One region of the Bowmanella denitrificans genome, then DNA from elsewhere that is predicted to be linked to it. Evidence: predicted binding sites of a transcription regulator. Region 1 holds the regulator's gene; the other holds the start of a gene.
The links. The regulator FNR, encoded in region 1, switches genes on or off when oxygen is low (the NO sensors DNR and NnrR bind a similar motif). The targets are predictions, from matches to a motif close to TTGATCTAGATCAA.

Region 1 (3,418 bases):
AGCCTTCTTTGACCCTGTTACCGGTGTTATTCAATATGGCTAAACGCAGCAGGGCCAAGATAAAGCAGAACATGGCCTGGGCATTGGGTTATAACCTGTTGGTGCTGCCACTGGCCGTTTGCGGTTATTTAACCCCTTGGTTGGGGGTAGTTGGTATGTCGCTAAGCTCTATTATTGTGGTAGCCAATTCTGTTCGACTACTTAAGGCCGATTCCTAATGGGCATTTTATATATCCTTATTCCCCTTGCGATTGTGATTGTCACTATCGCCATCGTGATTTTTTTCTGGGCAGTAAAGTCCGGACAGTTTGACGACCTGGAACGTCAGGGCCACAACATTCTGTTCGATGATGACAAACCCTCGGGCGGGGATAAAAACCAGCGTGACTGATCTGACGCTGCTTTCTGCACTTCTTATTGGTCTGGCAGGCAGTGTGCATTGCGTTGCGATGTGTGGTGGCATTGTCGGTGCACTGAGTTTTTCTATTCCCAAAGATCGTTCCCCTTTGCCTTTTGAGCTGGCCTACCATAGCGGTAGACTTGCCAGTTACAGCCTGGCTGGGGCGATAACCGGGGGGCTTGGTCAGCTTTTCAGCCATCAGATTGCGGGCGGCATGGCTATTTTGAATTTGCTCAGTGGCTTGTTTCTGCTGGCCCTGGCGCTGTATATCGGCAATTGGTGGCGCGGCTTGTCTTGGTTAGAAAAACAGGGAGCTAAGTTGTGGCGACCGGTTGCACCGCTGTCTAAACGCTTTATTCCGTTTAAAAGTCCGGCATGGGCGCTGCCTTATGGATTGATCTGGGGGTGGTTGCCCTGTGGTTTAGTGTATTCCAGTTTAACCTGGAGCCTGGCAGCCGGCAGCGTCCATCAGGGCGCACTGTTGATGCTGATGTTCGGGCTTGGAACTCTGCCAGCCCTGTTGACCCTGGGGCGTTTTAGTCAACAATTACGGCCTTTACTGGCACATCCGCGTAGCAAACAGATTATTGCGGTGTTGTTAGCGATCAGTGCCCTGTGGCTGCTTTTATCGCCCTATGTGATGGCAGTTGAAGCCTGACCCTGAAGTTAGTTGATTTCGCTTACACCTATGCCAAAAAATGCTAAGCTAGCCATCTGTCTGGCCATTTATCTATAGCCACAATGAATCAACACCGCGAATGTACCATCAGTTGTCAGAATTGCAGCATCAGTCAGTTGTGTTTGCCTTTTACTCTGAATGAGAAGGAACTGGATAAACTCGACAATATTATTCAGCGTAAGCGGCCATTTCAGAAAAATGAACGATTGTTCCAGTCCGGGGATAAGTTAAACAGCTTGTTCGCGGTGCGCTCCGGCTCTTTTAAGAGTTTCGTATTGGCCTCTGACGGAGAAGAGCAAATTACCGCTTTCCATTTACCAGGGGATATCATTGGGTTTGATGCTATTCACAACCAACAACATAAAAGCTTCGCGCAGGCGCTGGAAACCTCGATGGTATGTGAAATCCCCTTCCAAACCATGGAAGCCTTGTCTGGCGATTTACCGAGGCTGAGACAACAGATAATGCGCTTGATGAGCAATGAAATCCTTGCAGATCAAGATATGTTTATGTTGCTTAACAAACGCACCGCTAACCAACGACTGGCGCATTTTTTGGCGCATCTGGGTGACCGTTACCATCAACGCGGCTTTTCCGGCAGCCAGTTCCGTCTCAGTATGACCCGTGCGGAAATTGGAAATTACCTGGGTTTAACCGTAGAAACCATCAGCCGCCTGCTAACCAAGTTTCAAAAGCAGGGCCTGATAAAAGTAGATGGCAAATTTATTACCCTGGTACAACCTGCTCAGCTTAAGGAAGTGCAGGACAGTTCCGCGACGACTAGTTAAAAACTTTCCCCTTCGGACTTGATCTAACGCAATCATACTGATTGGATAGAAATGTAGTTTGTACATAGACTAAACACATTGGATCTGCCGGAGGAGATGGATGATTAATTATAAAAAATTGCTGGTCGTCATTGACCCTACCACTGAACAACAGAAAGCTTTAAAAAGAGCGGTACTGATAGCGGGTAAAACCGGCGCAAGCATTACTGCTTTTCTGTCCATTTATGATTTCTCCTACGAAATGACCACTATGCTGTCGGTGGACGAACGCGAAACTATGCGTCAGGCCGTGGTGGACGACAGAACGGAATGGTTGACCGAATTGCTGTCGGAGCAGATAGACGACCCATCATTGGCTGTTGATGCAAAAGTGGTATGGCACAATCGGCCATTTGAAAGCATTATTTATGAAACCATTGAACAGCAGTATGATCTGATCATTAAAGGTACCCATGAACACAGCGGGTTAAAGTCAGTGATCTTTACCCCTACCGACTGGCATTTAATGCGTAAAGCCCCCGTTCCTGTATTGCTGGTGAAAGAACATGACTGGCCTGAACAGGGACAGATACTGGCTGCGGTCAATGTTGGTTCAGTAGACACAGAACATGCTTCGTTGAATCAGAAGGTTACTCACACGGCGTTAGATTTTGCCCGCACCCTCAACGGTCAGGTTAACCTGGTGAATTCTTATCCTGGCACGCCGGTAAATATTGCCATCGAAATTCCTGAATTTGACCCTGCCAGTTTTAATCAATCGGTGAAAAACCACCATATCGATGCGATGAAAACCTTTGCCAGTACGCATGGTATTGATATGACCCATTGTTATGTGCGCGAGGGCTTACCTGAAGATGTGATCCCCACTGTGGCAGAAAAACTGGATGCTGAACTGGTGGTTATTGGTACCGTAGGACGACATGGTATTTCTGCAGCATTGATTGGCAATACCGCTGAACATGTTATCGATATGCTCGATTGCGATGTTCTGACGGTTAAACCTGACGGCTTTGTCAGCCCATTGCAACAAAAGTAAGTTAATCTTCCCTACGGCCCCATTGTTGTATGCACAGCAATGGGGTATCCGATTCCTGCTGCTTGGCAGCGTCAATTTACAGCCCGCTACTCAAGATAGGTTGAAATTAGAATGGCGTCGCAAAATCACCAGCGTTTACTTAAAAGTGCCAGATCCTGGGCCAATTGGAGTGACAGTGCATTCAGCTTATTTGGTATCAGATTCGGCTGGGACTTTATTATAGGACTGATCCCAGGTCTGGGTGACGTTATCAGCGTGCTGATTTCAATGAGACTGTTAATCGTTGCACGCGCACTGGGTGCCCCGCTGCGTTTGCAGCTGCGCATACTGGTGAACTTATTGTTAGACTTTTTTGTCGGTCTGGTACCTATCATTGGGGACGTGCTGGATGTGTTTTTCCGAGCCAATCAGATGAATCTGCGGCTACTGGAGAAATGGTATAACACCAACAGGATTGCCCAATCCAAGATGTAAGCCAAGCATCAGCAGAGCTGTAACTTGTGCGTTATGCAGGT
Region 2 (3,418 bases), on a different contig from region 1:
TTGGGAAAACTGCCGGTATTGGTCAATAAAGTTGCTGGCATTTAGCCCCACAGCCACTCTGTCGGCTTCATTGTACCAATCACGATAATAGATGGTCGGCCAGAACCCTTTTTCCAACTCAGACAGAATGGTCCAGGCCGCTTGTTCCGGTAGATCGCCATTATATTGTTTACGAATGGGCATGTCGGCAATTTGCCGTTGCATGGCCCCAGGCATCCAGCTCGGTGGCACCGAGTAAACCGAAGCCACACCATAAGTTTTGGGCAACTGCAGCATATCCAGCTCAAACTCCATATTGAGTTGCTTACTGGCCAGACTGGTAAACAACGCATCGCCATAGCCGGGTACCTGATGTTTCAGAGTACATTGCAGTCGGGTTTGGCTGCTTAACTGCCAACTGGAGGTTTCAACGGGCGCTGCATAATGACGCAAGCCGGCCTGAGCGGGCGTTATCAGCATACCGAGCAAAGCATAAAGGAGTCTGTTCATAACATCTCTGTCCAATTCCTTACCAAGATATCGGCAGTCACATCAATTCCATTACACTGGATAGCCTCGGCCAGACTTGTCATAATCGCGGCCCAGACCAGCACGACCATTTAGTTCAAGACCGATAGAGTAAAAGATGACAGCAGATACGCAACAACTCAAGCAAAGATTCAGGGGATATTTTCCCGTAGTAATAGATGTGGAAACCGCCGGTTTTAATCCACGCACCGACGCTTTGCTGGAAATTGCTGCAGTTACCTTAAAGTTAAACCAAACAGGTCAGCTTGTCAGAGACGAAACCTTTCATTTTCATGTCCAGCCATTTGCAGGTGCGAACCTGGAACAGGCTGCACTGGATTTTAATGGCATCGACCCACATTGTGCCTTGCGTGGCGCCCTGCCGGAAACGGAAGTGATGAAGGAACTGTGCAAACAAATCCGTAAAAAGCAGAAAGATGCGGATTGCCAGCGCAGTGTTATTGTTGCCCACAATGCGGCCTTTGATCAGGGCTTTGTTAATGCCGCCGTTGAGCGCTCCAGTATAAAGCGCACCCCATTCCACCCTTTCGTGTCCTTTGATACCACCAGCCTGTCAGCCCTGGCTTTCGGTCAAACCGTATTGGTTAAGGCCTGCCGCACGGCGGGACTGAGCTTTGATCAGGCCGAGGCACATAGCGCTTTGTATGACGCAGAGAAAACCGCAGATCTATTCTGTATTATCGTCAACAAGTGGCAACAACTGGGTGGCTGGCCGCTAACGACGGTAGAGAACTGACAGAATTAAATACCTGATGTATTTGGCATAGCCTTTCTGATATAAATCAAAGCATTGGTTAATTCTCGTGCTAGATTTATGCTACTTAGCTGAAAAGGAAGGCGTGGATGAAACAGATACTAGTCATTGCAGATCTCCCGGGAAACAAGCCCAAGGCCCTGGCGAAAGCCAAATTAGTTGCAGAGGCATTAGATGCTCAGGTAACGGTGTTGAGCTTTGTGCATGAACAACTTAAACATCTACCCGACAACCTTAGCAATGCGCAACAACAGGAAGTTCAGCAAAGCCTGATTGAGCAGCGTCAGCAATGGCTGGAACGCCAACTCAAAGATACCGGACTGAACGATGCCAGTGTACAGACTCAGGTGATCTGGGAGAAAAACATTGCCCAGTGGGTGGAAGCTTACGGTCGGCGTCATCGCCATGACCTGATTATTAAAACCGGACATCGCACTGAGAACTTGTTTTACACGCCAACAGACTGGCATTTGCTCAGAACCAGCAGTGCGCCGGTTTTACTAGTAGCTGAGAAAAAATGGAAAAAGCAGCACAATGTGCTGGTTACATTGGATCTTGGTAGTAAGCTACAAAGCAAGCAAGCTTTGAACAGGCAATTACTGGCCACAGGTATTGAGTGGGTACGTCATTTTGGCGGCGAATTACATGTGGCTTATTGCCTGCCCATGTCCCCCATGCTGAAAGATCTGATGGGGCTAAGCGCCAAGAAAATCGCCACTCAGGCCAGACAGCAATATCTGCCGCTGATTCAGGAAATGGCTGGTGACTACCCTATTTCCGAAAAGCAGCTGCACATTAAGGCCGGTGAACCAGACAAGGTGTTACCCAGTATGGCGGCTGATGTCAATGCGGGCCTGGTCGCCATAGGCACCGTGGGCCGCAAAGGACTAAAAGGAAAACTGTTGGGTAATACCGCGGAACAAATCCTGACCCTGCTTAAAACCGATGTGATGGCAATTCAGCCTTAAAATAAAAAAGCCGCGATAATCGCGGCTTCGTTTTAGCTTAAAGACTTACAGCTTGTCGCTGTTTTCCGCCAGGTACTTGGCCACACCTTCGGGGCTTGCCTGCATACCTTCGTTACCTTGCTGCCAGCCAGCTGGACATACTTCACCATGCTCCTGGTGGAAATTCAGAGCATCCACCATACGCAGCATTTCGTCTACATTACGGCCCAGCGGCAGATCATTAACCACCTGATGACGTACATTACCTTCCTCGTCGATCAGGAAAGAGCCACGGAACGCCACGCCAGCTTCAGGATGCTCAACATCATAGGCCTGGCAGATTTCATGTTTTACGTCTGCCACCAGCGTGTACTTCACAGGCCCGATACCGCCTTGATTTACCGGCGTATTACGCCATGCGTTGTGGCTGAACTGGGAGTCAATAGAGATACCAATTACCTCTACACCACGCTTTTGGAATTCTTCGTAACGTTTGTCAAAAGCAATCAGCTCTGAAGGGCAAACAAAAGTGAAATCAAGTGGGTAGAAAAACAACACGGCTTTTTTGCCTTTAATGGCCTCTTTCAGGTTATAGCTGTCAACAATCTCACCGTTGCCCAGAACGGCAGCGGCAGTGAAATCCGGGGCGGGACGACCAACTAATACACTCATCATCTTCTCCATTTATTGGTTGATGTTTTGCTTACTGCGTTTGCTGCGCAATAAGTCTCAGAAAAACTAGAACACAAGATAAGGGCACATGCAGTGCAAACCAAGAGCAAAAACAAAATTGCTGCACTAAATGTCGAATTACTGCACTGGCCTTCATTGACTTCACCTAAATTTAAGTGAGATTTCTTATCAATCTCAAACAAATTTCTTGGCAAAACACCTAATAACAATTATTATCATTTGTAGTGTTATAGGAGTTGTACTTTGTTCGTTTGTCTTTGCCACGGAATTACCGATAAGCACATTGCCCAAGCCGTCCGCGAGGAAGGCGTTGGAAATATGCGTGAGCTGCGTAAACAGCTGGGTGTTGGCAGTCAATGCGGGAAATGTGTACAACTGGCCCAACAGGTCATAGATAACACTATAGTTGATGAGTCCTTATTTAAGGACGTCAGCTAAACACAGTTTGAATAAATTGGCCGGTGACGCATAAGTATTTGTTCTCTATAATGAATGA

Region 2: the regulator FNR is predicted to act here: its motif matches at 1,301-1,314, upstream of ABD028_RS15785 (universal stress protein).

Annotation. Positions count from the first base shown of each region.
Region 1 covers NZ_BAAAEI010000006.1:215,176-218,593, forward strand. The annotation lists gene ABD028_RS03935 (heavy metal translocating P-type ATPase) at 1-218, shown strand, start outside; gene ccoS (cbb3-type cytochrome oxidase assembly protein CcoS) at 218-391, shown strand; gene ABD028_RS03945 (sulfite exporter TauE/SafE family protein) at 384-1,058, shown strand; gene fnr (fumarate/nitrate reduction transcriptional regulator Fnr) at 1,142-1,867, shown strand; gene uspE (universal stress protein UspE) at 1,968-2,903, shown strand; gene ABD028_RS03960 (DUF4112 domain-containing protein) at 3,015-3,377, shown strand.
Region 2 covers NZ_BAAAEI010000020.1:77,935-81,352, forward strand. The annotation lists gene ABD028_RS15775 (flagellar protein MotY) at 1-489, opposite strand, end outside; gene rnt (ribonuclease T) at 626-1,264, shown strand; gene ABD028_RS15785 (universal stress protein) at 1,372-2,250, shown strand; gene ABD028_RS15790 (peroxiredoxin) at 2,296-2,901, opposite strand; gene ABD028_RS15795 (bacterioferritin-associated ferredoxin) at 3,166-3,360, shown strand.